Regions from separate parts of the Azospirillum ramasamyi genome, predicted to be linked through region 1. Evidence: riboswitches for the same ligand, from Rfam matches in the RefSeq annotation. Region 1 holds a riboswitch; each other region holds the start of a gene.
The links. Region 1 has a riboswitch for thiamine pyrophosphate ahead of DM194_RS04590 (ABC transporter ATP-binding protein). Riboswitches for the same ligand answer to the same signal wherever they lie in the genome.

Region 1 (10,400 bases):
CTCCATGTCGCCCTGCGCCGCACCCGCCTGGGCGCGCCTGACCGGCCACCGGCTGGATCAGGTGGCGACGATGACCCGCGAGGATCTGGTGAAGCTGGGCATGACCCCGCCCGTCGCCTCGCGGTCGCTGATCATCATCCATGAATGGCTGCGCAACATGCGTCTGGCGCTGTCGCCCTACCTGCACGACGCCTTCCGCCAGACCCCGGCGACCGCCAAGGCGCGCTGAGCCTTCCGGCCGAACCGTCCGCTCTCCAAGGCCCTTCTTCCCCCGCGGGAGAAGGGCTTTCTCTTTGCCGACCCGCTCCGGTCAGGCCGCCGCGTTGCGGGCGGCGCTTGCGCTGTAGAGGTCTTCCTTTGCCGCCGCCACCGACTTCACCTGATAGCCCGGCCTTGCGCTGAACCGCCGGCTGGCACGTTCGGCCGCCTCGCGCTCCGACTCCGCCCAGACCAGATACTCGCGCCCGCGTGCCCATTCGACGGCCAGCGGGTGGGCGGCGTCGATCTCGCCGATCTGCTGGTTCACCATGGTGACCAGCCATTCCCTGTCGCCGGGGTTGCGGCGGTCGGTCAGGATCAGGATCTGCGGGCGGCGGCGGTTCTGCGCCTCGGTCAGGCGGTGCTGCATCTCGACCTGCTTCCTGCGCAGTTCCACCATCTCGCGGACCAAATCCTCGATCTCGCCATGGAGGTTCTCCTCCTCGCGGTGCAGGCGGTGGATGGTCGCGTCCAGCTTGTCCAGCGTGTTGCGGACGCCGCGGACCCGCTGCCGGGCCTGCGACACCCGCTGTTCGACCGAAAGCAGCACGTTGCCGAGCCATGCGCCGATGGCGATGATGCCCAGGATGATGAGGAAGTTGATCATCATGTCGCGGCGCCGGATGTGGCCGACGCGGCCTTGGTCCGCGCCGTCGCCGGCGCCTGGGGCACGCCGCCCTTCCCGCCGCCCTTCATGCCGCCCTCCTTCAAGCCGCCGGACCGCGCGTCGCCGCGCATGAACGACTTCTGGAAGCCCAGCTTGAAGGGAAAGGCGACGTCGACCATCTGCTTGGCCTCGTCGAAGCTGGCAGCCCATACCTCCGCCACGTTGGCGCAGCGCCAGATGGGGTTGACCGGCCCCCGGTCGCCGGCGGCCCTTGCGGCGGCGGACGCCTTTTCCTGCGTGACGGTCGCGACGAATTTCATCAGGCCGGCCTGCGGATCGCCGACCTCATGCACGAACAGCGGCGGCTGATCCGTCAGATCCCTGATCTGCTTCTCCGCCTTGCGGATGTCGGCTTCCAGGCGGTGGCGTTCGGAAGACTGGCTGTTGCGGCGCTGGACCAGGTGATTGACGCGGTTCTGCAGCTCTTGCGTCTCGGCATGCAGCACATAGACGCGGTTCTCGATCTGCTCCAGACCGCTGCTCTTTTCCAGGATGTTCGGCAGGAAATCCTTCAGCATCATGGCGACCGGGACCGCGGCCAGCATGATGATGACGATGGCGATCAGGAACAGCGTCGTGTTCGACATCCGCCCGCCCGTTCTCCTACCGGATTCCGCGCCGCGCGACCTGCCGAAATCGGCGGGATCGGCACCCGTGCGGAACTTCGAGGATCAACGAACAATCCAATGCCGTCAACGAAACGTCGCGGCTTCGCTCGAAATCCGTCGACAATGAGTCAGGATGCCGCGATCTCCGCCACCCGCTTCACCGCGTCGCGCACCGGTCCCGGCCGCCGCAGGTCCGCCAGGGTGGTGAACCAGTGCTCCGGCGGGTTGCGGCCGGCGGCGCGGGTCCAGGTCAGGGCGCGCAGCACCGCCTCGGCCTCCCCGGTCGGCGACACGGCGGGGTCGAACCCGTTCATCACCGCCCAGATGCCGGCCCAGCAGCGCCCGACCGACCAGGGGTTATAGCCGCCGCCGCCGACCACCATCACCCGCGGCGCCAGCGGCAGCAGGGCGGCCACCGCCTCCCACAGCGCATGGTTGGACAGCTCCAGCCGGCTCAGGGGATCCTCGGCCAGGGCGTCGGCGCCGGTCTGGATCACCATCGCCTGCGGGCGGAAGGCGCGGGCCAGCGGCAGCACCGCCGCCTCCATCACATGCTCCATCTCGCTGTCGTTGAAGCCCGGCGGAACCGGCAGGTTGCGGGCCATGCCGCCGGCCCGGTCCTCCGCCTTGCCGGTATAGGGCCAGCGCCCGTCCTCGTGGATCGAGATGGTGAGCACCCGGTCGTCGTCGGCGAAGGCCTCCTCCACTCCGTCGCCGTGATGGGCGTCGAGATCGACATAGAGCACCCGCTCCAGCCCATGGTCGAGCAGTTCCAGGATGCCCAGCACCGGCGCGTTGAAATAGCAGAAGCCGCTGGCGCGGTCGCGCCGCGCGTGGTGGGTGCCGGCGGCCGGGGCATAGACCAGCCCGGCCGGACGGTCGCCCAGGATCCGCGCCGCCTGCAGGGCCGACCCGCTGCTGTGGGCGGGCCGCCGGTACATCTCGGCGAAGACGGGATTCTCCAGCTTGCCCAGATTGTGGCGGGCCGCCGTCGCCTCGTCCACCCGCTGCTCCGCCTCCGCCCGCTTCAGGGCGGCGATGTAGTCCGCCGTGTGGAAGCGCGCCAGCTCGCGTTCGCTCGCCACATGGGTGTCGAGATAGACCTCCTCCTGCAGCCACCCCATGGCGCGGCTCAGGTCGATGACCGTCGACACGCGCGGGATCGCCAGCGGATGCTTCGGACCATAGGTCGAGCCGCGATAGATCTCGCCGCCGATGAACAGGGGGATGCGGAGAGGCGTGGTCAGGGGATGATCTCCATCGGTCCCGTGAGAAACTAGGCGGTGCCGCGCGCCGGTCAAGCGGCACCCCTCCGCTTCCGCACTCTGGAATCGCCTGCGCCGATGCTTGCGGTCACGGATCATCCGCGCCTATAGTCGCCGTCTTCACTGGGGGGAGCCGATGGGCGGCTGAGAGGTCCCGTTGCGGGACGACCCCTGGAACCTGATCCGGTTCATGCCGGCGTAGGGATCAGTGATGGCAGACCGCAAGCGCACCTTCTCCGCATCATCGCCCTTCCCGCGCCCGTCCTCGCGTCCATGCCGGCGATGACGCCGCTTTCGGTGACCGTCTCGCGAGCGCGGCTGACCTTCGGCGGCACGCTGCTGTTCTCCGACCTGACGCTCGATCTGCCGGCGGGGCGGACCACCTGCCTGCTGGGGCCGAGCGGCGTCGGCAAGACCACGCTGCTGCGCATCCTCGCCGGCCTGGCGGAGCCGGAGCCTCCGACCCGCGTCACCACCGGCGACGGACACCCCCTGCCCGGCCGCATCGCCTACATGGCGCAGCAGGATCTGCTGCTGCCCTGGCTGACCGTTCTGGACAATGTCCTTCTGGGCGACCGTCTGCGCCACCGGCGTCCCGATGCCGCGCGGGTGGAGCGTGCCCGCGCGCTGCTCGACCGCGTCGGTCTGGCGGGGCGGGAGCGCGACCGTCCGGCCGCCCTGTCCGGCGGGCAGCGGCAGCGGGTGGCGCTGGCCCGCACGCTGATGGAGGACAAGCCGCTGGTCCTGATGGACGAGCCCTTCTCCGCGCTCGACGCCATCACGCGGCTGCGGCTGCAGGAAACGGCGGCGGAGACGCTGGCCGGCCGCACGGTGCTGATGGTCACCCACGACCCGCTGGAGGCGCTGCGCATCGGCGACCGCCTGCATGTGATGACCGGCCGCCCGGCCGTCATGGGGCCGGCTCTGGAACCGTCGGGCCCGGTGCCGCGCCGGGTCGACGACCCCGGATTGCTGGCGCTGCAGGCGGAGCTGTTGCGGAGGCTGGCGGAATGAGGGCGCTGCTGCGCGCCCTGGTCACGCTCGCCGTGCTGGTCGCCGGCTGGCAGGCGCTGGTCTGGGCCACCGGCTTGCCGCGCTATCTGCTGCCCGGTCCGCTGGCCGTGGCCGACGCAATGCGGCGGCAGGCGCCCCTGCTGTGGAGCCATGGGCTGACCACCCTGACCGAGATCCTGGTCGGGCTGGTGGCCGGCGTGGCTCTGGGCGGGGTCAGCGCGCTGCTGCTGGCGCGGTTCCGCACGGCGCGGCGCTGGCTGATGCCGCTTCTGCTGGTCAGCCAGGCCATTCCGGTCTTCGCGCTGGCGCCGCTGCTGGTTCTGTGGCTGGGCTACGGCATGGCGTCCAAGATCGCCATGGCGGTGCTGGTCATCTATTTCCCGGTCACGACCGCCCTGTTCGACGGGCTGCGCCGCACCGATCCCGGCTGGCTCGACCTTGCCCGCACCATGGGCGCCTCGCCCGCCGCCATCCTGTGGCGGATCCGCCTGCCGGCCGCCCTGCCCGCCTTCTGGTCCGGCGTTCGGGTTGCAGCTGCGGTGGCGCCCATCGGCGCGGTGATCGGCGAGTGGGTGGGGTCGTCCTCCGGCCTCGGCTATCTGATGCTGCACGCCAACGCCCGCATGCAGATCGACCTTCTCTTCGCCGCCGTGCTGGTGCTGGGGCTGTTCGCGGTGACGCTCTATGCCGCCGTCGATGCGCTGGCCCGCCGCGCCCTGCCCTGGCAACCCGATACCCAACCGGCCGAAGACGCCAATCCTTGAAGGGGGAGAAAACCCGATGAAGCACCTGTTCGCCGCCGGCCTGATGGCAGCCGGCCTGATGACCGCGCTTCCGGCATTGGCCCAGGACAAGCTGTCCGTGATGCTGGACTGGTTCGTCAACCCGGACCACGCCCCGCTGGTGGTGGCGCAGGAGAAGGGCTTCTTCAAGGATGCCGGGCTGGAGGTGACGCTGACCGCACCGGCCGACCCCAACGACCCGCCGAAGCTGGTCGCCGCCGGGGGCGCCGACCTTGCCGTGTCCTACCAGCCGCAGCTGATCCTGCAGGTGTCCGAAGGGCTGCCGCTGGTCCGCGTCGGCACGCTGGTGTCGACCCCGCTGAACTCCGTCGTCGTGCTGCGCGACGGGCCGGTGAAGACGCTGACGGACCTGAAGGGCCGCAAGATCGGCTTCTCCATCGCCGGCTTCGAGGATGCGCTGCTGGGCGCCATGCTGGAGAAGCACGGGCTGAGCCTGAAGGATGTGGAACTGGTGAACGTCAACTACTCGCTGTCGCCTTCGCTGCTGTCGGGCCAGGTCGATGCGGTGGTCGGCGCCTTCCGGAACTTCGAACTGAACCAGCTGGATATCGAGAAGCAGCCCGGCCGCGCCTTCTACCCGGAGGAGGAAGGGGTGCCGCCCTATGACGAGCTGATCCTGGTCGCCCACAAGGACAAGGCGAACGACCCGCGTTTCAAGCGATTCCTGGCGGCGGTGGAGCGTGCGACGCTCTACATCCTGAACCACCCGGAGGAATCGCAGGCGGCCTTCGTCAAGGGTCGGCCGGAACTGAACGACGAACTCAACCGCCGTGCCTGGGCCGATACGCTGCGGCGCTTCTCCCACAGCCCGACCGCCCTGGATGCCGAGCGCTACACCCGCTTCGCCGAGTTCCTGAAGGCGCGCGGCCTGATCAAGGAAGTGGCGCCGGTCGACCGGTATGCCGTGGTGGTGAAGTAATCCGCTACCGGACGACATTTGCTTTCCGGGCCGGCGGCGCGTTACCTAGAGAAAAACCACAACGCCGACCACCGATCGGCGGTTGCATGAATTGGGAGACGCAAGGCTATGCCGATCAAGACCATCCTGCTGCACATGGCAAATGACGACGCCCACGCTGGCCGGATGGCCGTTGCTGCGACGCTCGCCAAGCAATTCTCCGCCCATATCCAGGCGCTCTACGTCGCCACCCCGGTGTCGATGCCGGCGGGCGCCACCGGCCGGGCCGCATCATACGCCTTTATGGCGGAAGCCACCGCCATCGCCCATGAGAACGCCGAGCGGATCGAGCGGGAGGTGCGGCAGGCGCTGAACGGCCTGTCCTATGACTGGACGGTCGAGGAAGGCGATCACGTCGAATTGCTGGCCGAACGGGCCTCCTACGCCGATCTGGTCGTGGTGGCGCAATCGGCGGCGGTTCGGGCGGGCGATCGCATCTCCCTGCACAACATCCCCGACCGCCTGCCCCTGGAAACCGCCACCCCGGTTCTGGTCCTGCCGCCGGGCCAGCCCGCCACCGCAGCCATCGGCCGGCATGTGCTGGTCGCCTGGAAGAACTGCCGCGAAGCGGCCCGCGCCGTCCGCGCCGCCATGCCCTTCCTGGAGACGGCGCAGTCCGTCACCATCCTGACGGTGGAGTCGCCCGACCATCGCAGCGACGAAGCCGCCGCCCTGGTGGACTGGCTGCACCGCCACGGCATCGCCGCCCGTCCCCAGTCGGTCATCGCGTCGGGCGGCGATGTCGGCGACATGATCCTGTCCTGCTGCACCGACCAGGGCGCCGACATGCTGGTGATGGGCGCCTATGGCCACTCCCGCCTGCGCGAACTGGTGCTGGGCGGCGCCACCCGCACGGTGTTGGAAGGGCTGACCTTGCCGACGTTGCTGACCCATTGAGGGCGGAGGCGGGGGAACGTCGTTGCGGCGACCGTCCCCCGTAGCCGTAAATTCACCCGAACAGCTGCCCGTGCAACGCCTGCCAGCTGTCCCGGTCGGGCGCCAGCAGGATGCTGCCGTTCAGCAGCCCCGGCCGATAGGGCGTGCCGTCGATCAGCGCCGAATAGCCGCCGGCCTCGGCGTGCAGGAGCACGCCGGCCGCGTGGTCCCACGGCATCAGGCGGTGGTAGAGCGAATAATGCGCCCGCCCCTCCAGCAGCCGCAGATACTCCTGCGCGGCGCTCGACAGGCAAACGCGCTCGCCGAGTCCGGCGCTGCGCTCCTCCAACTGCCGTCTCATCTCTTCGCCGCAGAAGCGGGTGGACAGGGCGCCGACCATCTGCGGCAGCGGCACGGCGGGCGCGACATGGACCCGGCGGCCGTCGAGCCATGCCCCCCGCCCTTTCACCGCCGTCGCCGTCCGCCCGTCCACCGGATCGTGGATCCAGCCCGCGACCGTCTCGCCCTTGCAGGCGAGCGCCACGATCACCGCGAACAACGGGCGGCCCTGGGCGAAGTTGATGGTGCCGTCCACCGGATCGATGATCCAGACCGGATCGTCGCCATGGATGCGGTCGAGCACGCGCCCATCCTCGGACGCCGCTTCCTCGCCGATCACCCGGCTGCCCGGAAGCAAGGCCGACAGCGCCGGGGTCAGCGCGCGTTCCGCTGCTTCATCGGCCAGGGTGACGAGGTCGGTCGGCCCGGTCTTCTGCCGGATGCCTGCGGCGTCGAGCTTCTGGAAATAGGGCATGATTTCCGTCCGGGCGACTGAACGGATCAGGTCGGACACGCGGTCGATGTCGGGAAGCGGGAAACCAGTCATGATTGGGCGCTCTCACTGGCTTGGCGTGCGCTCGGCTCGGACGGAATCGCCCCAAACGCGAATCGCACGGAAATTCGAAAGGCGACGGACCGTCACGGCTTCGCCGCCGGCTTGGCGGGATTGCTGTCCCGCTTCAACGTCGGGTCGCCGCCATCGGGATTGGTCAGCAGAACCTTGCCGTCCAGCCCGCTGTCCTTCAGCGCCTTTGACAGCGCGTCGAGCGTGGCGCGGTCGGCGGCGATGGCTGCGGCCTCCCTGGCCGGATCGGGCGGCGGCGGAGTCACTGGTCCGCCCTGTGCCGGCAGTCGCGGCGCATTCGGATCGATCCGTGGCGGCGGCGGCGGGGGGCCGGCGGTTTCCTTCTCGGGCTCCGGCGGTGGAGGCGGCGGCTGCCAGAGGCGGAAACAGTCGGTGAAGGCCGGCTGCTTGCACTCCTTCAGCAATTCGACGGCATCCGGTGCGATGACCAGCGGTACATCGGGAGCCACCGGAAGGGGTTCCGGCGGGGGCGGAAGCGGATCTTCGGGAGGGATGTCCGGCTCTTCGACATAGCCGGGCGGAAGGGGCGTTCCGGGCCGCAAGGGCTCCGCCGCGAACAGCGCTGCCGACGGGAGGGCGAGCGCCAGAAGCACCGGCAAGGCCGGCAGCAGGCGACCGGCACCGGTCGGGACGGAACGGAAGGAGCGACGGAGCACGACAAAACCGCGGCGATGGCGAACGCTCCATTATGGCCCGCCATCACCCGCGCAGTCATCCATCAAGCGTGTGTCAAATCACCGTCATGCGGCGGCGCGGTGGTTCCCTTCGGGAAATCCGGCCGGACGCCGCCCCTCGCCATAACCCCAGGCCGAAAGCTCGCGGCAGATCGCGGCGATCTTCGCGGCCTCGTCGGCATTCGGCTCCCGCTGCGCGGCAGCGTCGATCAGGCGGATCAGTTTGGCTCGTCCTTCCGGGGTGCGCGACAGCTCCTGCAACCGCAGCAGCGCCGCACCCGGCGGCAATTTCTCTTCACGGGCCACCAGAGCGACCTGATCGGCGAGGAAAGCCGTGATTGAAAAACACGACGGATCGGTTTGCAACCGCATTGGCAGTCCTCCACCTGGGGGAGCGCGTTGCTCCGTTCCAATAATTGGAACTCCAATAATCGGACCCCAATGGGGAAATCGCCACTCCGCATTGGTCGTAAGACCGGAGTGGGGTGCAACAGGTCATAGCGGCCGTTGCACCCATTCCGTTTGGCTAGCGCCGCAACTCACCTCTTAGGGTTGTTCGTACGACGTAGCATTTACCGCAGCGTCAGGCCTGAGATTGCGGCTGGAACCGCTTCTCGAACCGGGCGAGGTCGGCCGGGTCGAGGGAGACGTGCAGATGCGCCCGCTCCTCGTCGTCCCGGCGTTCCAGAACCTCGCCCTTGGCATAGAGCCAGGCGAGCGCCGCGCCGTCGCCCAACTCGACCGACAGGTCGACCACCCGCCGGTTGACGTTCATCCGCTGGTCCAGCAGGCGGTCGAGGTCGTCGATCCCCTCGCCGGACAGCGCCGACACGGCGACCGCACGCGGATTGCGGCTGGTCTGCGCCAGGATCGCCGCGCGGCTTTCGCCGTCCAGCGCGTCGATCTTGTTCAGCACCTCGATCACCCGGTCGTCCGTTTCCGGATCGATGTCCATGTCGGACAGCACCTCATTGACGTCGGCCTTCTGGGCGTCGCTGTCGATGTGGGCGATGTCGCGGACATGCAGGATGATGTCGGCGGCGTCCACCTCCTCCAGCGTGGCGCGGAAGGCGGCGACGAGGCCGTGCGGCAGGTCGGAGATGAAGCCGACGGTGTCGGACAGGATCACCTTGCGCCCCGACGGCAGAGTCACCTGCCGCATGGTCGGATCGAGCGTGGCGAACAGCAGGTTCTGGGCGAAGACGTCGGCATTCGCCAGCCGGTTGAACAGCGTCGATTTGCCGGCGTTGGTGTAGCCGACCAGCGCCACCACCGGATAGGGCACCTTGGCGCGCGCCTTGCGGTGCAGGCCGCGGGTACGCCGCACCTCCTCCAGTTCCTTCTTGATCTTGATGATCCGGTCGCCGATCAGGCGGCGGTCAAGCTCAAGCTGGGATTCGCCGGGGCCGCCGAGAAAGCCGAAGCCGCCGCGCTGCCGTTCCAGGTGGGTCCAGGAGCGGACGAGCCGTGACTTCTGGTAGGTCAGCGACGCCAGTTCGACCTGCAGCATGCCCTCGCGCGTGCGGGCGCGGGCGCCGAAGATCTCCAGGATCAGGCCGGTCCGGTCGATGACCTTCGCCTTCAACGCCCGTTCGAGGTTGCGCTGCTGTACCGGCGACAGGGCGTGGTCGAGGATGACCAGCGTCGCCTCGTTCTCCTCCACGACCTGTGCCAGATGCTCCACCGTGCCGGAGCCGAGCAGGGTCGATGGCTGAGGCCGGTTCACCTTGGCGCATTCGGCATGGACGACGTCCAGCTGAATCGCCTGGGCAAGACCGATCGCCTCCTCCAGCCGTGATTCGGGAGGGCGCAAGTCCCCGTCCGCCTCGTTGCGGAGGACGGGGTGGACCACGATGGCCCGCGCGGCGCCTTCCGGGGCCGCGCCGTTACCATTGGTCAAGGGATCAGACGCTTTCACCTTCCTTGGGCGGCTCGAAAAGTTGAATGGGATGGGCAGGCATGACCGTCGAAATTGCGTGCTTGTAAACAAGCTGGGAATGCGCGTCGCGCCGCAACAGTACCGAGAAGTTGTCGAACCAAGTAATGATGCCCTGGAGTTTCACGCCGTTCACGAGAAAGACGGTTACGGGAGTCTTGTTCTTACGCACGTGGTTCAGAAACACGTCCTGCACGTTCTGGCTTTTTTCAGACATTTTTTATGCCCCCTTCTTCAATGTTCTTGGGACCCCTTGATTAAAGGCGGTCCGCTCCCCGTTTCACGGTGTAGGTTTGGTGCGCGCAGGTACCGTCTCGACAGCCGTTTGCAGGGATATGGTATCACCATTGCCATCCACCAAGCCACAGAGGACGCTCTGCAGCGCCGTGCAGTCGGAGTGGCGATGGGCGGGGGGA
Region 2 (10,400 bases), on a different replicon from region 1:
GCCGCCGCCACCACCGGATCCCGGCGCACCCCGCCGGCCGGGCCGTCATAGATCACCCGCCCGCGGTCGAGGCACAGCACCCGGCCGGCCAGCGGCAGCAGGAAGCCCATGTCATGCTCCACCAGCAGGACCGCCATCCCCTCCCCCGCAAGGTCGCGCAGCAACGCGGCCAGTTCCGCCTTCTCGCCATCGGTCAGCCCGGCGGCGGGCTCGTCGAGCAGCAGGACGGCCGGCCGGCGGACCAGGGCGCGAGCCAGCTCCACCCGCCGCCGCAGCGCCGCCGGCAACCCGTCGCAGCTCTGCCCGGCAAGATCGCCGACGCCCAGCCGGTCGAGCGCCCAGCGGGCATGCGCCTCCGCAGTCGCCGCATCGGGATCGAAAGCCAGCCGGGCGGCGGCCACCGCCTCCAGCACGCCGGCCCCTTCCGGCAGGGTCGCCGCCTGGAAGCTGCGGGCCAGTCCGGCACAGGCCAGCCGGTCGGCGCGGGCACCGGTGACGTCCCGCCCGCCGAGCCGCACCCGCCCGGAATCCGGGCGCTCCAGCCCCGACAGCAGGTTGATGACCGTGGTCTTGCCCGACCCGTTGGGGCCGATCAGCCCGGTGATGCCGCCCGGCCGCAGTTCCAGCGACACGCCGTCCACCGCCCGTACGCCGCCGAAGGACTTGGCAAGCCCCTCCACCGTCAGCCCGTCCGCCGATGCGGGTGGCCGGGGCGGTTCGCGCGCCTCAGGCAGGGCGCGGGCGTTGCGGCCGAACAGGCGCCCGGCGGCGCGGTCGAGCAGTCCGGTCAGGCCGTCGGGCGCCAGCAGAATGGTCAGCAGCAGGGCCATCCCGTAGACCACCAGATAGCCGCGCTCCAGGAAGCGGAACCATTCCGGCAGATGCAGCAGCAGCACCGCGCCCAGCACCGCGCCGGCCATCCGCCCCCGCCCGCCGACGATGGCGATGGTGAGGATGGAGACCATGACCGGGAATTCCAGCACCTCCGGCGAGACGACGCGCTGGGTATGGACCGCCAGCGCCCCCGCCGCTCCGGCGAACAGGGCGCTGATGCCGAAGGCGGTCAGCCGCAGCCGCCCGACGTCGAGCCCCAAGGTTCCCGCCGCCAGAGGATCGTCGCGCAGCATCGTCAGCGACCGGCCGAGCCGCCCGCGCGCCAGCAGCCACCCGACCAGTCCGCCCAGCGCCACCAGCCCCCAGACCAGCGCCGCCATCGGCAAGCCGCGCGGCACCGTCCAGCCGAACAGCACCACCGCCGGCACCCCGGCCAATCCGTTGGAGCCGCCGGTCAGCTCCGGCAGGTTGACCGCAAGCAGATGAAGGACCTGGGCGATGCCCAGCGTCGCCAGGGCGAAATAATGCGACTCCAGCCGCAGCACCGCCAGCCCGATCGGCAGCGCCAGCAGCAGCGGCACCAGCATCGACAGCGGGAAGGTCGCCTCGAAGCCAAGCCCGTAGCGGCTGCCAAGGATGCCCGTCACATAGGCGCCGACGCCGAAGAAGGCGCCCTGCGCCAGAGACAACGCGCCGCCAAGGCCGAAGACGATCTGGAATCCGAAAGCCGCCAGCGCATAGACCCCGGCGACGGTCAGGACGCGCAGGCCGTAGGGCGAGGCGAAAGCGAGCGCGTAGACCAGGAGAGCGAGGGCGCCTGCGAACAGCGCGATACTCTCCGCCCCGACGAGCCTTCCTCTCCCCCCCGGGGAGAGGGTTGGGGTGAGGGGGATGCATGGCAAGGACCGCTCAGCCACGGCGCCGCACCGCTTCGCCGAACAGGCCCTGCGGGCGCAGCACCAGGATCGCCAGCAGCGTCAGGTACAGCGCGCCCAGCGCCACCGGATACGACAGCACCGACGACACCCCCACTTCGAACAGCGCGATCAGCAGCGCCCCGACCACCGCCCCCGGCACGGAGCCCCAGCCCCCGATGGTCACCGCGATGTACGCCTTCAAGATCAGGTCCCCGCCTGCGGTCGGGGTGACGAAATAGCGGTTGGCCAGCAGCAGCCCGGCCGCCCCGGCGCAGGCGGCTCCGATGGCGAAGGTCACCAGGATCATCGCGGTGACGGGGACGCCGCAGGCCCGCGCCATCTCGGGGTCCTGCGCCGTGGCGCGCAGCCGGCGACCCAGCTGCGTGCGGGCGAACACCCATTGCTGCGCGCCGATCAGCAGCGCCGCCACCGCGACGATGGCGAGTGACTGCTCGGGAACCGCCAGCCCGCCCAGGTAAAGCGTGTTGTCGCCGAACAGCGGCGGCGCGGCGCGCGGTTCCGGCCCGAACAGGATGGCCGCGCCGTTCTGCAGGATGATGCCGATGGCGATGGTGCTGATGAAGACCGACACCGGCGGCCGGCGGCGCAGCGGCAGATAGGCCGCCAGCGCCAGCAGCAGCCCGAGCGCCGCCATCAGCGCCAGCACCACCGGCAGCAGGGCGATGCCCGGCAGCGGGATCAGCGGCGCCAGCGCCACCGCCAGCAGCCCGCCGGCCATCACAAGGTCGCCCTGGGCGAAATTCACCGCCGAGGTGGCGTTGAGCACCAGCACGAAGCCCAGCGCCACCAGGGCATAGGCCGCCCCCAGCGCGACGCCGTTGACCAGCAGTTGAAGCGCCGCCATCCGCTCACTTCGCCGCGAGCGCGGGGTTGTCGTACCGCTTCGCCACCACCGGCACGCGGCTGGTCCCGTCATAGCAGACGATGACGGCGGAATGGGCCATGTTGCCCTTGCCGTCGGATTTGTAGGTCATGGCGAGGCCCTTGAAGGTCTCCGTCGACAGCGTCTTGGCGATGGCATCCGGTGTGCGAGCGCCGGCCTTCACCGCCTCCAGCACCATGGTCATGCCGTCATACTGGCCGAGCGCGAAGGCGTCCGGTTCCTTGCCGAAGGCGGCGCGGTAGGAGTCGGTGAACGCCTTGACCTCCGGCGTGTCGCCGGAAATGGGCGAGGCCGCGGTCTCGGCACAGACGCCCTTCAGCTCGGCCGGTTCCAGCAGGGCCGCGGTGCTCGGCTGATGCATGGCGGAGCCGGCGACGATGGGCACGGCCACCCCGCTGGACGACGCCTGCCGCAACAGCAGGGCGGTCGGGCCGGAATGCAGATGCAGCACCAGCACGTCGGGCTTGGCGGCCAGCGCCTTGGTCAGAACCGGCAGCAGATCCTTGGCCGCCGGGTCCACCCCCTCCTCGAACACCGGGGTGACGCCCAGCTCCTTGAAGGCGGCGTCGAGATGCGCCTTGCCGCTCTGCCCATAGGCGGTGGTCTGGTAGATGACGGCGGGCTGCCGCTTGCCCAGTTCCTCCACCACATAGCGGGCATGGGCGGCCTTGGTCACGGCGTCGCCGGGGAAGAAGCGGAAGACCCAAGGGTTGCCCTGCTCGGTGATCGAGGCGGTGCCCGACACGGTGACCAGCGGCAGCTTCAGTTCCTCCGCCAGCGGCAGCATCGCCAGCATCTGGGTGCCGAGCATGCTGGCGGCGACCGCCCCGACCGTGCCGCGGCCGGCGGCGCGCTCCAGCGCCGTCACCGCCGCTTCGGGCGAGGTGCCGGTATCGACGATGTCGGAGGCGATGGCGACGCCGGCCGGGGTCTGCTGCAGCGCCAGCACCGCACCGTTGCGCTGGCTGGTTCCCTCCAGCGACAGGAAGCCGGTCAGCGGCACCAGCACCGGAAAGGACAGCGTGTCGTCGGCCCGTGCGGCGGACGACAGGCAGGACGATGCGGCCAGCAGGCCGATCAGAAGAGGAAGCGCGCGCCGCATGACCAAACTCCTTCCACACGCGCCGGCAAGCGGAGCGACGCGGAGGGGACGGGGCGTTTGCGGCGATTCCGTCGGGTTCCGGTCGGCTCCCTTCGCCGGCATGACCCGGATCAGGTTCGATGGGTGTTGTCTCAGCCCGCGCATCCGCCGATCCGGCATCCGCACGGGCACCCCAGCCGTGAACAGGCGGCGAGAGTGTCGCCGCCGGGCCTGTCCTGTCAAGAACCCAGCCGGCGGCGCGCCGCCATGGTTTCACGATGCAGGATGTAGAGCCCGCTGCCGATGATGACCATTGCTCCGGCCAGAACCGGCGCGGTCGGCAGGTCGCCGAACACCAGCCAGCCGAACAGGCTGGCCCAGAGCATGCCGGTATATTCGAAGGGCGCCACCACGGCCGGCGGCGCGCGGCGGAAGGCCTGGGTCAGCAGCACCTGTGCCCCGGCGCCGATCGCCCCGACCAGCGCCATCAGCCCCAGGGCCGCGGCGGTCGGCGCCGTCCAGACGGGAATGGTAAGCGCACCGCTGACCACCGTCGTCGTCAGCAGCAGATAGAGCACGATCGACGCGCTGGTCTCCGTCCGCGACAGCCCGCGCACCGCCAGCGCCGCCAGCGCATAGAACAGCGCGGCGCACAGCCCCACCAGCACCGGCACCAGCGGCGCCCCGGTGGACGGCTGCGCCATCACAACCACGCCGCCGAACCCGACCACCACCGCGGCCCAGCGCCGCCAGCCCACCGGCTCCCCCAGCAGCGGCGCCGACAGCGCCGTGATGAACAGCGGCCCGGCGAAGCTCAGCACATAGACGTCGGCCAGCGGCAGCTCGCGGAACGCATAGAAGAAGCATCCCATGGAGATAAGGCCGGCGAAGGCCCGCCAGACATGCCCCCAGGGCCGCCGCGTCCGCATCGCCGCGATCCCGCCGCCGCGCCACAGCGTGTAGCCGCCGACCAGCAGCAGGGCGACCAGGGAGCGCACGAACATCAGCTGCGGCACCGGGTAGTCCGCGGTCAGGAGCTTGATCAGCGTGTCCATCGCCGCGAACAGCAGGATCGCGCCCAGGAAGCAGCCAACGGCATAGGGAACCGAATCGGCTTCGGCAGGCAGCAGGTCGGCGGTCTCGGCGTCGGTCATCGGATCGGTTCGAAGCGGCAATTGCGGAAGCCGCCCACATTATGGGCAATTCCGCCGGCGTCCCAATGCCGCAACCGCAGGTCTGATAGGCGCGGGATTTCGGCGGGGATCGGGCTTCGAACGCCTTCTCCTCACCTCACCGCGTCAGCACCATCACCAGCCGCTCGACCGGCACATCGTTGACCAGATGCGACGCGACGATCTCGTCGATGTCCTCCGGCGTCTCCGGCCGGTACCAGACGCCTTCGGGATACACCACCATCAGCGGCCCGGCGGAGCAGAAGCCGAGGCAGCCCGTCAGCGCCATGCCGACATCGGCAAGGCCCTTGCCCTGGATTTTGTGGTCCAGCCGCTGCCACAGCGGATGCGCGCCCTTGGCGGCGCAGCTGCCGCGCGGATGGCCGGGCGGGCGTTGCTGGGCGCAGCAGAACACGTGGTGGCGGAAGGTCCGCGGCAGATCGAGCGGCATCGGGCATGCTCCATAACCATAATTTTCATATGGGTAAGAAGCATGCCAGAATGCTGCGCCGCGGCAAGACTTTTCGTAACGCCTCCAAATACCCATGCCTGCTGAGTTTTCCGCGTGACGAAATGCTTGGTCAGCAACGGGGTTGAAGGTTAAGAATCCTCGCCAAGGGGCAATCCAGGAGACGCCGGTGCTGCTGAGCGGATCGGGAAAGGGTCAGCCGGGCGCCGTGCCGGGTTGGGTCGGGTATGCGCTGCTGCCGGTTCTCAACCTCGTCGCCGCCTTCGTGCTGTCGGGGCTGGTGATCCTGGTGATCGGCGAGAACCCGGTGGACGTGCTGTCGCTGCTGCTGACGGAAGCTTTGGGCTACCCGGAGGCGATCGGCTACACGCTCTACTACACGACCAGCTACATCTTCACCGGGCTGGCGGTGGCCATCGCCTTCCATTGCGGGCTGTTCAACATCGGCGGCGAGGGGCAGGCCTATCTGGGCGGGCTCGGCACCGGGCTGGTGGCGCTGGCGCTGACCGGCTGGCCCTGGCCGGTGGCGGCGGTGCTGGCGATCCTGGCCTCGGCGCTGTTCGGCGCCGCCTGGGCCTTCATCCCGGCCTGGCTGCAGGCCAAGCGCGGCAGCCACATCGTCATCACGACGATCATGTTCAACTTCATCGCCGCGTCGCTGATGACCTGGCTTCTGGTCGACGTGCTGATCCGCCCCGGCAGCCAGTCGCCCGAGACGCGCGAATTCGATCCCGGCGTCTGGCTTCCCTCGATGGACCGGGCTCTGGGCTGGTTCGGCATCGCCATTCCAGCCTCGCCGCTCAACCTGTCCTTCCTGTGGGCGCTGGCCTGCTGCGTCCTGTTCCACATCTTCCTGCGCCGCACCCGCTGGGGCTACGAGCTGCGCACCGTCGGCCGGAACGAGCGGGCGGCGGTCTATGCCGGCATCTCGCCCGCGCGGAACATCATCATCGCCATGCTGATCTCCGGCGCGCTGGCCGGCTTCGTCGGCGTGAACGAGATCCTGGGCGTGCAGCACCGGGTCATCCTGAACTTCACCGGCGGCGTCGGCTTCGTCGGCATCGCCGTGGCGCTGATGGGGCGCAACCACCCGGTCGGGATCATTCTGGCCGCCTTGCTGTTCGGGGTTCTGGCGCAGGGCGGCAGCCAGCTGTCCTTCGAATACCCCACGATCAACCGCGAGCTGGTGATGGTCATCCAGGGTCTGGTCATCCTGTTCGCCGGCGCGATGGAAAACCTGTTCAGGCCGCAGGTGGAGGCGCTGTTCCGCCGCCGCCGCGGTGCCGCCGCCGCCGCGGATGCCACCACCGGGGGAAAGGGCTGAGCGATGGAGGACGCGCTTCTTCTGGCGCTGCAGCTGCTGGGCGCCACCATCCGGGTGGCGACGCCGCTGGTGCTGGCCGCCTTCGCCGGGATGTATTGCGAGCGGGCTGGCGTGGTCGACATCGGGCTGGAAGGCAAGATGCTGGCCGGCGCCTTCTTCGCCGCCGCGGTCGCCTCCGTCACCGTCAATCCGTGGCTCGGGCTGCTGGCCGGCATCGCCGCGGGGGTGGCGCTGGCGATGGTCCATGGCTTCGCCTGCATCACCCACAACGGCAATCAGGTGGTGTCGGGCATGGCGATCAACATCCTGGTCGCCGGGCTGGCGCCGTCGCTGGCCTATGCCTGGTTCCAGCAGGGCGGACAGACCCCGCTGCTGCCCGGTCAGGCGCGCATCCCCTCGGTGGAACTGCCGGGGGTGGAGGCATTGGCCGGCGTGCCCGTGCTGGGGCCGATCTACCGCGAGCTGTTGAACGGCAACAACATCCTGATCTGGGTGACGCTGGTCCTGGTGATCGCCACCCAATGGGTGCTCTACCGCTCCCGATTCGGGCTGCGGCTGCGGGCGGTGGGCGAGAATCCGGCGGCGGTGGACACCGCCGGCCTGTCGGTGGCAAAGCTGCGCTATCAGGCGCTGATCGTCACCGGCGTGCTGACCGGCATGGCGGGGGCCTATCTGTCCACCGCCCATGGCGCCGGCTTCGTCCGCGACATGACCGCCGGAAAGGGCTATCTGGCGCTGGCGGCGCTGATCTTCGGCAAATGGCGGCCGGGGCCGACCCTGTTCGCCTGCCTGCTGTTCGCCTTCACCGACGCGGTGCAGGTGCGGCTCCAGGGCGTGGAATTGCCGGTGATCGGCGTGGTTCCGGTACAGTTCATCCAGATGCTTCCCTATGTGCTGACCGTGCTGCTGCTGGCCGGCTTCGTCGGCAAGGCCATCGCTCCGAAGGCGAGCGGCATCCCCTATGTCAAGGAACGCTGAGGCCATGACCGACACGCCCGAGCTGGAACGCCTGATCGAAGCCGCCCGCGCCGCGCGCGGGAACGCCCACGCCCCCTATTCCAGGTTCAAGGTCGGCGCGGCGATCCTCGGCGAATCGGGGCGCGTCTTCGCCGGGTGCAATGTGGAGAACGCGGCCTATCCGCAGGGCCAATGCGCGGAAGCGAGCGCCATCGGCGCCATGGTCACGGCCGGCGACCGCCGCATCCGCGCCATCGTCGTGATGGGCGGCGAGGCGGGGGCGGAGGACATCTGTACCCCCTGCGGCGGCTGCCGCCAGCGCATCCGCGAATTCGCGACACCTGACACGCCGGTCCACATCTGCGATCCCGCCGGGCTGCGGAGGAGTTTTCCGCTGGAAACCCTGTTGCCGGAATCCTTCGGCCCAACCAATTTAGCCTTCTGAGCGGAGTTTCCCGACATGACCGCAGCCCGCGCCGCCGCGGACATCCTTCACCGCGCCCCCGGCCATCGGCCGCGGGTCGGCATCGTGCTGGGCTCCGGCCTGGGCGGAATCGCCGACCGCATCGCCGACGGAATCCCCATCCCCTACGCCGACATCGCCGGCTTCCCCGTCCCCAGCGTGTCCGGCCATGCCGGGCGGCTGGTGGTCGGGCGGCTGGGCGGTGTCGAGGTCGCCTGCATGCAGGGCCGCGTCCACGCCTATGAGGGCAAGGGCTTCGACGCGCTGAAGACCGCGGTGCGGGCGCTGAAGCTGGCCGGCTGCGACACGCTGGTTCTGACCGCCGCCGCCGGCTCGCTGCGGCTGGAGGTCGGGCCGGGCCGGCTGATGGCGATCAGCGACCACCTGAACCTGCTGGGCGCCAACCCGCTGACCGGTCCGAACGACGAGGCCTTCGGCGAGCGCTTTCCCAGCATGACCGACGCCTGGGATCCGGGGCTTCGCGGCCTGCTGAAGGAGGTGGCGGACGGCCTCGCCATCGATCTGGCCGAGGGGGTCTATGCCGCCTATCCCGGCCCGTCCTTCGAGACGCCGGCCGAGGTGCGGATGATGAAGCTGCTCGGCGCCGACGCGGTCGGCATGTCCACCGTGCCGGAATGCATCGTCGCGCGCCATTGCGGCCTGCGGGTCGTCGGATGCGCCGTCGTCACCAACCTGGGCGTCGGGCTCGGCGACGGGCCGGTCGACCATCACCAGACGCTGACCGCCGCATCGGCGGCAGCCGCCGACCTGGAGCGCCTGTTGGTCGGCTTCCTCGAACGCCTGCATGAAAAGGACGGGTCCCGGTCATGAAACTGCCTGCCGACCTGCAAAGCGCGCTGGACGCCAGCGCCAACGCTCCGTCCGACGCCGATCTGGCGCGCCGTGCCGTGGGCATGCTCGACCTCACCAGCCTGAACGGCGACGACACCGACCGCGTGGTGGAGGCACTCTGCGCCCGCGCGGTCACGCCGGTCGGCCCGGTGGCCGCGGTCTGCGTCTGGGCGCGATTCGTGCCCACCGCCCGCAAGGCGCTGGACGGCACGCCGGTGAAGGTCGCCACCGTGGTGAACTTCCCCAGCGGCGAGGCCGACGCAGCGTCGGTGGCGGCGGAAACCCGGCGCGCCATCGCCGACGGGGCGGACGAGATCGACGTCGTGCTGCCCTACAAGGCCTTCATCGACGGCGCCCGCACCCAGCCGATGAACGTCGTGAAAGCCTGCCGCGAGGCCTGCGCCGACAAGGCGCTGATGAAGGTCATCCTGGAATCGGGGGCTTTCCCCGACCCCGATCTGCTGGCCTGGGCGGCGCGCGACGCCATCGCCGCCGGTGCCGATTTCCTCAAGACCTCCACCGGCAAGACCCAGCCGGCGGCCACCCTTCCGGCGGCGGCGGTGATTCTCGACAGCATCTATGAATCCGGCAAGACCGTCGGCTTCAAGGCCGCCGGCGGCATCCGCGATGCGGCGGAGGCGGCGCGTTATCTGGCGCTGGCCGACCATATCCTGGGCGACGGCTGGGCGACGCCGCAGACCTTCCGTTTCGGCGCCTCCAGCCTGCTCGACGCGCTGCTGGCCGCCGCCGGGCATAGCGGACGGGAAGGCGAAGGCGAACGCGAGGGCGAGCGCGAACCGGCCCCGGCGGGAGGGTACTGAGGCATGCTTCCGCAGGAGATCGTCCGGGCCAAGCGCGACGGCCAGCCGCTCGACGCCGCCACCATCCAGGATTTCGTCCGCGGCATCACCGACGGCCGCGTTTCCGAAGCCCAGGCCGCGGCCTTCGCCATGGCCGTCTTCTTCCGCGGCATGAGCCTGGACGAACGGGTGGCGCTGACCCGCGCCATGCGCGATTCGGGCACGGTGATGGAATGGCGGTCGCTGAACCTGCCCGGCCCGGTGATCGACAAGCATTCCACCGGAGGCGTCGGCGACAAGGTCAGCCTGATCCTGGCGCCGATGCTGGCGGCCTGCGGCGGTTTCGTGCCGATGGTGTCGGGGCGCGGGCTGGGCCACACCGGCGGCACGCTCGACAAGTTCGAGAGCATCCCCGGCTACCGCGCCAAGCCCGACAACGATCTGCTGCGCCGGGTGGTGAAGGAGGTCGGCTGCGCGGTGATCGGCGCCACCGACGACATCGCCCCGGCCGACAAGCGGCTCTACGCCATCCGCGACGTGACGGCGACGGTGGAGTCGCTCGACCTCATCACCGCGTCGATCCTGTCGAAGAAGCTCGCCGCCGGACTCGACGCGCTGGTGATGGAC
Region 3 (10,400 bases), on a different replicon from region 1:
CGAACGGCCCCAGCTCCGCCGCCAGGGTGCGGCTGAAGCCGATCAGCGCCGCCTTGGCTGTGGTGTAGTCGTGATAGGGCACGGTCGGCCGCGCCACGAGGTCGGTCGCCATGTTGACGATGCTGCCCCCGCCCCGGCGCCGCAGCGCGGGCAGCACCGCCCGGCAGACGGCATGGGTGCTTTTCAGCGCCCCGTCGATCTGGGTCTGGTAGTCGTCCCACTCCGTTTCCCAGAACAGCCGCCGCCGGTCGGGATCGAAGACATAGGGCGCGAAGGCGTTGTTGACGACGACGTCCAGCCCGCCGAACTCCGCCACCGCCGTCTCCACCATCCCGGCGACCGCCGCCGCGTCGGTCACGTCGGCGCGCAGCGGCAGCCCGTCGCCGCCCAGCGCCCGGCATTCCGCCGCCACCGCTTCCGCCGCCGCCTTGTTGCGCAGGTAGTTGACCGCCACCATGGCCCCTTCCGCGGCGAAGGCGCGGGCGATGGCGGCGCCGATGCCGCGCCCGGCGCCGGTGACGAGGATGGCCTTGCCCTGGAAATCCATGACGGTCCCGTTACTGCTTGGGTGGGATCAGGTCGGTGCGCACCACCGCGCCCATGTCGAGCGGGCGGGCGATCAGCCCCAGCTGGTGGAAGGTGTCGGCGCCCTTCTGCATCACGCCGGGATCGAAGGCGCCCAGCCCCTCGCGCTCCGTCGTCTCCGAGACGCTGGAGGCGTTGCGCAGCTTGATGATGCCCAGGTTGACCGCCTCGTCCGACCCGTTGATGGCGCGGGTGACGGCGATGCGGGCCGCCTCCTCCGGGTTGGCGATCATCCAGGCGGCGCTGTCGCGATAGGCGGCGAGGAAGCGGGCGAGCAGCGGCTTCTTGTTGCGGTAGGTCTCCTCCGTCACCACGAAGATGTCGCTCGGCAGGTTCAGGCTGTCGCGCACCTCGATCACAGTCACCTCGGGCAGCCCCTTCAGCCGCGCGACGTAGAGGCCGGTGTCGGTCGCCGCCGTGGCGTCCACCTGCCCCTGGATCACCGGGGCGAAGTTCAGCAGGCCGGTCACCTCGATGGTCACGTCCTTCTCGCTCAAGCCGACCTGATGCAGCAGCACGGCCAGATTCTGCCGGGTGCCGCTCGACAGGCTGTACACGCCGACGCGCTTGCCCTTCAGGTCGGCCGGCCTGGTGATGCCGCTGGCCTTGGGCGACACCACGTTGAAGACATTCTGCGGATAGATGTTGTAGATGGCGACCAGCTTCTCGCCCTTGTCCAGCGCCAGATAGAGGGCGGCGGGATCGGTGAAGGCGATGTCGGCCTTGCCGGTCAGCATGGTCTGGATCGCCGACCCGCCGCCGGTGCCGGGCACATAGTCCAGCGCGATGCCCTTGGCCTTGAAAAAGCCCTTGTCGGGTTCGGCCAGCAGATTGGTAATCTCGCTGATCGGCTGGCTCCAGCCCGCCACCGTCACCTTGTCCAATGCCTGGGCAAGCGCGCCCGACAGGCCGCCCAGCAGCAGCGCCCCGACAAGGGCGGACATCCCCGCCGCCCGAGAAAACAGCCCCATTCCCCGCCCCATTCCCGGTTATCCTTTCGCCTGTCGAGACAGCAGCCACCGCTCGAACAGCAGCGTGGCCTGATACACCAGCATGCCCAGCGCGGTGATGACCGCGAACAGGGCGAACATCAGCGGCGTGTCCATCATCCCCTGCGCGGCGATGATCGAGGCGCCCAGCCCCTGGCGCCCGCCGATGAACTCCCCCACCACGGCGCCGACCAGCGCCAGCACCACCGCCACCCGCAGCCCGGCGAGGATCACCGGCAGGCCGGACGGAATCTTCAGCCGCGTCAGGGTGCGCCAGCGCCCGGCGCGCAGCATGCGGAACAGCTCCCGCTTGGCCGGATCGACACGGTCGAGGCCCGTCAGCGTGTTCTCCAGCAGCGGGAAGAAGCAGATCAGCGCCGTGATGGCGACGGTGGAGGTCATGCCGAAGCCGAACCACAGGATGAACAGCGGCGCCAGCGCCAGTTTCGGCACCACCTGGCTGGCGATGACATAGGGATAGAGCAGGCGGCGCAGCCCCGCGACCTCCGCCAGCGCCACCCCGGCGGCGAACCCGACGAGGCAGCCGATGCCGAGCCCCAGCGCCATCTCCGCCGCCGTCACCGCCAGATGCGGCAGCAGCCGTCCGCTCGCCAGACCGCTCCACAGCGCCGCGCCCACGGCGGAGGGCGGCGGCAGCACCAGCGCCGGAATCCCCGACCAGCGGCAATAGCCCTCCCACCCCGCCAGAAGCAGCAGCGGCAGCAGGATCGCGGCGATGCGGGCCATCATTCCGCCGCCTCCGCCCGCAGGACGCCGGCCGCGCCGTCCATGGCGTGGCGCAGTTCGCGGCACAGCGCGTTGAACCGCGGGTCATAGCGCAGATCGCGCGGGCGCGGGCGCGGCAGGTCGATGGAGACGCTGTGGCGCAGCCGCCCGTCCGCCATCACCGCCACGCGGTCGCCCAGATAGACCGCCTCGGCGATGTCGTGGGTGACGAACAGCGCGGTGGTGCCGCGCTGCGCGCACAGCCGCAGCAGATCCTCCTGCAACTCCTCGCGCGTGAGGGCATCCAGAGCGGCGAAGGGCTCGTCGAGCAGAAGCAGCGCCGGATCGGCGATCAGCGCGCGGGCCAGCGCCACCCGGCTCTGCTGGCCGCCCGACAGCGCCCGCGGTCCCCGCCCCGACAGCCCCGCCAGCCCGATCCGCTCCAGCAGATCCAGCGCGCGGGCGCGGTCCTCGGCGGTGGCGCGGCGGTGCAGCGTCACCGGCAGCAGCACATTGTCGAGCACCGTCAGCCATTCCAGCAGCGTCGGCGCCTGGAAGACGAAGCCCACCGCATCGCCCGGCCCGCGCACCGCCGCGCCGTCCAGCCGCACCCGTCCGGCGGCGGGGGCGAGCAGCCCGGCGGCCAGCTTCAGCAGCGTGGTCTTGCCGCAGCCGCTGCGCCCCAGCAGGCAATGAACGGCACCCCGGCCGACCGCCCAGTCGACGCCGTCGACGATGGCGGCGGCGCCGTAATCGAAGCGCACGCCCTCGAAACTCAGGAAGGCCGGCGGTTCAGTCGGCATAGCGGGCCAATCCCTCCGCCAGCGCTTCCGCCGACCGTTCGATCTCCGTCACCGTCACCAGATCCAGCAGGTTGAACCGGCCGTCATGGTGCCAGCCCGCCTCCGGCGCGGTCATGGCGCCGAGCGCGCAGAGCCGCGTCACTCCCGCCGCCCCCAGCGGCCCGGCCAGCCGGAACAGCTCCTCCGGCGGCGCGGCGATGCCCGCGGTCTGCAGCACGGCGCGGTGCGGGGCGACGCGGCCCGCCACCTCGGCCAGATCGTCCACCGCGACCACGGCGATCGTCCGGTTCAGCGCGGTCGGCACCAGACCGTCCGGCGCGTCGGTGCAGGACACGCACCAGCCGCCCGCCGGGTCCGACAGCAGCAGATGGCCGGATCCGTCGAGGCCGCGCAACGCCTGCCCGTCGCGCCAGCCGGCGACCTCCCCGGCCTCCGCCATCGACAGGGCGCGGCGCGGGTGCTTGCGCGCCTGCGCCGCCAGTTCATGGGCGAGCATGGCGGCGAAATCCTGCGGCGACAGCCGGCCGCCGCGCTCGACGAACAGGGTCTGCGGCGAATAGCAGCCCTGCTGGTCGTAGCGGGCGATGTCATGGGCGGCCAGCCGCGCCGTCTCCGCCGCCCGCCGCGGGTCCAGGGCGGCGCGCGACACCAGCGCGAAGCTGATCTTGTGGCCGTAGGGCAGGAAGCGGGTGGTCACCGGCACCCGGTCGCGGATCGCCGCCAGCGCCGCGTTGCCGCCATAGGCGACCACCGTGTCGGCCCGGGCCAGCCAAGCCCGCTCCGCCGCCGCGTCGCCGCCCTTCCACCACACCACGGCCAGACACTCGCCCAGCCGTGGGTCGATCTCCGCCAGCAACTGCGCGAACCAGCCCGCGAACAGCGGCTCGGCGCTGGGCAGCTTGCCGACCGTGCCGGATTTCACCAGCAGGCCCGAGATCAGGCTCCACAGCGGCAGCCCCGGCACATTGCCCGCCCAGACATGCAGCAGCAGGTCGGGGCCGAAGGCGCGGGTGAAGCCGCCCTTGGGCGCCGGCTGGAACTCGTCCAGCACCAGCGGGTTGGCGAAATCCTCCGCCAGGAAGCGGCGCAGCTCATGCGCGCGGAAGGTCTTCAGATAGCCGGTCAGCCCCAGCCTGACCATCTCGGGATCATAGCCGGTGACGGCGGGCAACAGCCGCTCCGCCCGGCGGCGCCAGGGATCCTCGCGGTCGAGCAGCCGTTGCACCGCCGCGTCGATCACCGCGACGACGTGCGCCGTCGGCAGCGTCTTCAGATAGCCGCGCGCCGCCGCCCGGACCGTCGCGGCGACCCGCTCCACCTGCCCGGCATCCAGCACCGGCACCGCCACGCGCAGCGCCGCATCGCCCGACCCGAAGGTCAGCACGCGCCGCTCCACCGCGTCCGGCGGCAGGCCGGGCAGATGGCCGGCCGGTTCCGGTTCGTCGCCGAAGGCCAAGGCCGCGCTCCCCCCTCAACCGCGCGCGGCGGCGAGGAAATCCTCCACCGCCAGCGAGCAGCCCTTGGCCTGCGCCCCGGCGACGCGGCCGAGCAGGCGGAATCCGCCCTCCTCCAGGATGCCGGCATCCTCGGTCAGGATGGCGGCGACGGAGTTGACATGGGCCAGATCATGGTGGACCAGCACGCCCATGCTGCCGGGCGGCACGTCCCGGCCGGACAACGGATCGACGACGCGGCTGCGGATCCAGTGCGGCCCGGATTTCAGCGACGGGCAGACAGCGTTGCCGTCGTCGTAGAACTGGGTGCTCAGCTCCGTCATGCCGTACATGTTGATGCAGAGCCGGCGCGGCACGCCGAAGAACTCGGCCAGCCGGCCGTAGAACTCGTCAGGCTCCAGTTCCCGCGACTGGCCCTTGAAACCGCCGGTGTCGAGGATGCGGCTCCCTTCCGGCAGGGAGAAGCGGCGGCCGTCGCGCGCCATGGCGTCCATCAGATGCACGAAGCCATAGCTGGCGCCCAGCAGGGCGAAGGGCTGCCCCGACCGTTCTGCGGCGTCCAGCCGGTCATAGAGCCCGGCGGTGTCGATGCCCGCCTCGCCGATCCAATGGCGGCTGTCCGGCGTGCCGCATTCCGCCCGCGCCAGCTCCAGGTAATGGGCGAGCGAGGAGTTCGGCATCGCCGTCTCGGTCGGAAACAGGATGCCCATCGCCATCCGCCCCTCTCCCGGCATGAAGCGGCGGCGGAAGTTGAGCAGCATGGAGCGATCGTAGACCGTCAAAGTCGCGTGGTGGATCTGCCCGCGGATGCCGCCCTTGGTGGTGCCGCTGGTCATGAAGATGCGGACGGACTCCTCCGCCGGGCGGCAGCTGAGCGTCAGATCCTTGAAGGCGTTGATCGGCACCGCCGGGATGTCGCGCCAGCTCCTGACCCCGCGCGGCGTCCGGCCGCGCTGCATGGCGAAGCGGCGATAGGGCTGGTTGTGCTCGAACTGATGGGCGAAGACCGCCAGCGCCAGGGCATTGAAGGCCTCGTCGGCCGCCGCCCCGGTTCCGATGTCGGCCTCCATGAAGGCCAGAACCCTGTCGTAGATCATGCTGTCGTCGATCGCGCTCACCGCACCCTCCCCGCCCCGTTCTCTCCAAGCGGCACCGACCGGTGGAGCAACAAACGAATCCGGGACAAGCCTGTGGGGTATGGATCTGCGCGTCGGCCTCGAAGGCCTTCTCGTCCCGCATCCCTACGCCGGCATGACCCGGATCAGGTTCGAAGGGTTGCCGCGTCGCCCGGACGCGAAGGACCGGGCCGGCGGGTGTCTCAGCCTCCTTGACGAGGCTCCCCTGGGAACGGGATGGAGCCTAGAAGACCATCGCGCCGTCTGTCAACGGCGGGGATGCCGGCATTGCGGACAGCGGAAAGTGCGGCGCGGACCGGCGCCGATCGATAAAAGCAGGACAGGTGTGGAGCGGCTCACATCCCGGAATCCGGGGCTTGGGTAGGGTCTGTCCATCGGCAACACGCCGCATCCCGCGGCCCCAAGACAGGAGACCAGATCATGATCCGCACCTCCCTGCTGACCGGCTTCGCCTCGCTCGCCCTGTTCGCCGCCCCGGCGATGGCCCAGAACATCTCCGACATCTCCAACACCGCGGCCGGGATCGGCAACACCGCCAACCAGAGCGCGCTGGTCATGCAGAAGTCCAAGGGCTCCTTCGCCGGTCCGAACGTCGCCACCGTCACCAACCTCGCCGCCGGCATCGGCAACACCGCCAGCCAGGACGCCTTCGTGAAGCAGCGCAGCGGCGGCGTGTTCGGCGGCGGGTCGATGGCGACGGTCGGCAACACCGCCGCGGGCATCGGCAACCACGCCGGCCAGCAGGCGACGGTGATGCAGAGGAGCGGCGGCCTGCTGAGCGGCGGCTCGGTCGCCAATATCGGCAACACGGCGGCCGGCATCGGCAACACCGCCCTGCAGCACGGCACCGTGCTCCAGCGTTCGGGCGGGCTGGTCGGCCCCTTCAACCACAGTTCCATGCAGAACCTGTCCGCCGGCACCGGCAACTGGGCGGGACAGAGCGCCCTCGTCAAGCAGCGCTGACCGCCTTCCCCCACCCGGCTTCCTCCCCCGACCTCGCTCCGGCCGGCATCCGGCCGGAGCGTTCCTTTGTCCGGTCCCGCCCGCCGGAGCTTTTCGAGGAAAACGCCCGCAGTTGTGGGGCAGCTCACAGAGCCGTTTCAGGCATTTGGGCAAGATTTCCTCGACAACGCCGGGCAACAAGGCCGGTCAAGAAAGCCGAGGCGCGGAAGCCCGAATCCTCCCCCCCACCGAAGGAACTCCCGCCATGATCCGCAAAATCGCTCTCGGTACCCTCGCCGCCGCCCTGCTCGCGACACCCGCCCTGGCGCAGCCCAGGACCGGTGCGGGCACCGGCATGCCGTCGATGATGGCGGTGCCCGGTCTGGTCAGCACCAACGTAGCCAACGCCACCAATGTCGGCGCCGGCATCGGCAATTCGGCGCAGCAGCAGGGCACCGTTCTCCAGGGCGGCGCCCCCATCTACGGTGTCGGCCCGCTGGTCAGCACCAATGTCGGCACCGCCACCAACGTCGCGGCCGGGATCGGCAACACGGCCGGCCAGAAGCTGCTCGGCATACAGGGCAATGGCGTTCAAGTCGGGCTGAACTTCAGCGGCCGCGGCCCCCTGGTCAGTACCAATGTCGGGGTCGGCACCAACGTCACCGCCGGCCTCGGCAACAGCGCCGCCCAGTCGCTGACCGGCCTTCGCCGCTGAGCCGCCCCCTGCCCACCTCTTTCGTCCGGGAGGCCACCGATGGCGAAGTTCCCGATGATCCTGACACTCGTCGCACCCGCCCTTCTGTACGCGGCCTCGACCGTCCCGGCGCAGGCCGTCTCCCTCGCCTGCCAGACGGTCAACGGCAAGACCGTCTGCATGCGGGGCTCCGGGACGCTGAACTGCGTGACGCAGGACGGCCGGACCCGCTGTTCCGCCACGCCGTCCGACCAGCAGTCGGAAGCCGTTCCCGATACGGACATCCCACTGCTCCCCCGTCCCGTCCCACCGGAGCAGCGCGGCTTTTCCGATCACCGCGACTTCCCCTTCGGCCATCAGGCCCGCTCGCTGGATTGGGACGACGAAGAAGAGCCCTACCCCTGACTGATCCCGACCGAACCGGAGACACCGCCATGACCCGCCTTCTGACCCTGTCGCTGACGCTCGCCACCCTCGCCGCGGCGCCGGCCTTCGCCGCGACGCCGACCATGTCCCACACGCGGGCAACCACCCTCGGCCCGGTCATCCTCCAGCCCTCCCCCGGCATCCCGAAGCCGCAGCCCTGCCTGACCTGCGGCACGAAGGTTCTGCCGGGCCTCACGCCCGGCCCCACCTACGGCGGCGAGCGCGCCCTGAATCCTCAGCCGCTGCCGCCCAAGGCGATCCTCCGCTGACCGTGGGGTTTCCCATCCCCTCATCGCAAAAAGGGCGACCGGCCGGCGCCGGCCGCTCTTTTCGTGTTCGGCCCGCACACGAACGGAGCGGATGCGCTGCCAACGACGTACCGCCCTTGACGGTGCGGGACGGATCGGCTGACGGCGTACCATGCCCCGGTTAGAGGACCGGCCCGCGATGTCAGCCAGGGGGCAGCCATGACCGCGATACGGATCAACTTCGACAAGGATCTCGTCCTCGCCGGGCATTTCCTGCTCAAGCATCTGGAGCGCGAGGAACGCCACCGGCTGGCGGCCGCCGCAAGGCTGTCGCACCACCCGCGCGGCGCCATGATCTTCCAGAAGGGCGATCCCGGCGACAGCATGATGGCGGTCATCCGCGGCCGGGTGAAGATCTGCTGCCATTCCATGGACGGCAAGGAACTGGTGCTGAGCATCATCAACAAGGGCGGCCTGTTCGGCGAGATCGCCCTGCTGGACGGCGAGCCGCGCACCGCCGACGCGGTGGCGCTGGAGGAAACCGACCTGCTGGTCCTCGACCGGTCGCAGCTGATGCCGGTGCTGACGGCAACGCCGGATCTGGCATTCCGCATCATCAGCGTGCTGTGCAAGCGGCTGCGCCAGACCAGCGAACATCTGGAGGACACGCTGTTCCTGGAAGCACCCTCCCGCTTCGCCCGCGCGCTGAAACGGCTGGGCGACGCCTTCGGCAAGCCGGTGCCGGAAGGGCTGCGGCTGGACATCAGGCTGTCGCAGCAGCAGTTGGGCTGTCTCGTCGGCGTGTCGCGGGAAAGCGTCAACAAGCTGCTGAACGAATGGCAGCGCGCGGGCGTGGTCGGGATGGATGGCGGCTGCATCGTCATCCGCGACGCCCGCGCGCTGGACGAAATCGCCGAATCCTGCGGCTGAGCCTGGCCATCCGCGCCGGGTTGTGAGCCGCGCCACAGCGCCCGCGCCCCCAATGGACCTATCCTGCTCCCCATGCCCGGCCACCGATACCGGCCACAAGACTTGAGGGAGCCCGCCATGACGTCGCCCCGCAACATCCTTCTGCCGGCTGTCGCCGCCCTGCTGCTGACCGCGGGATCGGCTGCCGCGCAGGTGTCCGGCGGCATCGCCTTCCCGCCCGGCCCGATCCCCGGCGCGGCGATGGCGCAGGCCTTCGCCCAGACGCCGCGCCTGCCGGTGTCGGTGGTTCCGAACCGCCGCGGCGCTCCTCCCGGCGCGATGGTCAGCAACCCGTCGGTCAGCCGGTCAGCCATGCACCGGCAGTCGATCACCCGCATCCGCGGCGACGACGGCTATCTCGCCGGCTTCAACAAGGGGCAGTCGCTGGCCGCCAGCCGCCAGCCGCCGGTGCAGCCGGTCGATCCGAGCTTCACCTTCATCGACGCGCCCTTCATCGTGAACAACTTCAACAGCGCGCTGAACTTCGCCTTCGGCGACGGCAACATCAGCCAGCAGCAGCTTGGCGACGATGGCGCCGGGCCGGTGGAAACCGCCGCGCCTGCACCCGGACCGGAGCCCGCGCCTGTGCAGACCGCGCCTGTGCAGACCGAAAAGCCGCAAGGCCCGTCGACGCTGGACCTGCTGATGGACACGGTCGGGCCGCTGCCGCATCTGCCCTCGGCGCTGGCCCAGGGCGGGGTGCAGGTCAACAATGTGAACACCACGACCAACATGGCCGTCGGCAAGCACAACCGCGCGACCCAGACGACCGTCACGGTCCAGCGCTGACCCCGCTCAGTTCACCTCCCGCGCGACGCGGAAGCCGTTGGTGAGATAGCGCACGTCGACATCATAGCTGTTGCGCACCGTGCCGTTGATCACCTCCAGCCGGTCGCGCCAGGAACCGCCGCGCAGCACCCGCTTGCGGCAGTTGCCCTGGGTCCAGGCGCTGCCGTCGGCGGGCGCGCCCTGGTAGTTGCGGTTCCAGCAATCGGCCACCCACTCCGCCACCCCGCCGTTCATGTCGTGCAGGCCGAAGGGGTTCGGCTTGTAGCTGCCGACCGCGGCGGGGGCCAGATGCTCGTGCGGGCCGCCGCAATCGTCGCAGTCGGCCTGGACCTCCGCGCCCGTTCCCCACCAATGGGGCGTGGCGGTGCCGGCCCTTGCGGCGAACTCCCATTCCGCCTCGCTCGGCAGGCGATAACGCTGTCCGGTCTTGCGGCCGAGCCACGCCACATAGGCCTGGGCATCCTGCCAATGCAGGTTATGGACAGGCGACATGTCGGTGACCTTGGCCATGCGCGGCATGTCGGTGCAGCCCCCCTCCTGCATGCAGGCGCGCCACTCTCCGACCGTCACCTCATACATGCCGAGCGCGAAGGGCCTGGCGATGGTGACGCGGTGCACCGGCCGCTCCGACGGATCGCC

Region 2: linked by a shared signal. The riboswitch ahead of DM194_RS12725 (ABC transporter substrate-binding protein) and the one ahead of DM194_RS04590 (ABC transporter ATP-binding protein) in region 1 are both predicted to bind thiamine pyrophosphate.
Region 3: linked by a shared signal. The riboswitch ahead of DM194_RS20900 (LuxE/PaaK family acyltransferase) and the one ahead of DM194_RS04590 (ABC transporter ATP-binding protein) in region 1 are both predicted to bind thiamine pyrophosphate.

What each region holds. Positions count from the first base shown of each region.
Region 1 covers NZ_CP029829.1:1,002,216-1,012,615, forward strand. Annotated here, with positions in the region: gene DM194_RS04570 (hypothetical protein) at 1-229, shown strand, start outside; gene DM194_RS04575 (hypothetical protein) at 311-868, opposite strand; gene DM194_RS04580 (hypothetical protein) at 865-1,512, opposite strand; gene DM194_RS04585 (acetoin utilization protein AcuC) at 1,662-2,834, opposite strand; TPP riboswitch at 2,915-3,021, shown strand; gene DM194_RS04590 (ABC transporter ATP-binding protein) at 3,096-3,812, shown strand; gene DM194_RS04595 (ABC transporter permease) at 3,809-4,576, shown strand; gene DM194_RS04600 (ABC transporter substrate-binding protein) at 4,593-5,534, shown strand; gene DM194_RS04605 (universal stress protein) at 5,643-6,470, shown strand; gene DM194_RS04610 (inositol monophosphatase family protein) at 6,523-7,335, opposite strand; gene DM194_RS04615 (hypothetical protein) at 7,428-8,030, opposite strand; gene DM194_RS04620 (hypothetical protein) at 8,115-8,420, opposite strand; gene hflX (GTPase HflX) at 8,632-9,948, opposite strand; gene hfq (RNA chaperone Hfq) at 9,953-10,201, opposite strand; gene DM194_RS04635 (HAD family hydrolase) at 10,265-10,400, opposite strand, start outside.
Region 2 covers NZ_CP029830.1:1,342-11,741, reverse strand. Annotated here, with positions in the region: gene DM194_RS12735 (branched-chain amino acid ABC transporter ATP-binding protein/permease) at 1-1,736, opposite strand, end outside; gene DM194_RS12730 (branched-chain amino acid ABC transporter permease) at 1,744-2,616, opposite strand; gene DM194_RS12725 (ABC transporter substrate-binding protein) at 2,621-3,757, opposite strand; TPP riboswitch at 3,828-3,942, opposite strand; gene DM194_RS28950 (DMT family transporter) at 3,976-4,890, opposite strand; gene DM194_RS12715 ((2Fe-2S) ferredoxin domain-containing protein) at 5,027-5,359, opposite strand; gene DM194_RS12710 (ABC transporter permease) at 5,547-6,701, shown strand; gene DM194_RS12705 (ABC transporter permease) at 6,705-7,679, shown strand; gene cdd (cytidine deaminase) at 7,684-8,103, shown strand; gene DM194_RS12695 (purine-nucleoside phosphorylase) at 8,119-8,952, shown strand; gene deoC (deoxyribose-phosphate aldolase) at 9,036-9,794, shown strand; gene deoA (thymidine phosphorylase) at 9,798-10,400, shown strand, end outside.
Region 3 covers NZ_CP029832.1:335,920-346,319, forward strand. Annotated here, with positions in the region: gene DM194_RS20875 (3-oxoacyl-ACP reductase) at 1-547, opposite strand, end outside; gene DM194_RS20880 (ABC transporter substrate-binding protein) at 558-1,529, opposite strand; gene DM194_RS20885 (ABC transporter permease) at 1,575-2,324, opposite strand; gene DM194_RS20890 (ABC transporter ATP-binding protein) at 2,321-3,103, opposite strand; gene DM194_RS20895 (acyl-CoA reductase) at 3,093-4,559, opposite strand; gene DM194_RS20900 (LuxE/PaaK family acyltransferase) at 4,575-5,654, opposite strand; TPP riboswitch at 5,778-5,910, opposite strand; gene DM194_RS20905 (hypothetical protein) at 6,114-6,656, shown strand; gene DM194_RS20910 (hypothetical protein) at 6,901-7,350, shown strand; gene DM194_RS20915 (hypothetical protein) at 7,390-7,734, shown strand; gene DM194_RS20920 (hypothetical protein) at 7,764-8,024, shown strand; gene DM194_RS20925 (Crp/Fnr family transcriptional regulator) at 8,223-8,933, shown strand; gene DM194_RS20930 (hypothetical protein) at 9,051-9,761, shown strand; gene DM194_RS20935 (SUMF1/EgtB/PvdO family nonheme iron enzyme) at 9,768-10,400, opposite strand, start outside.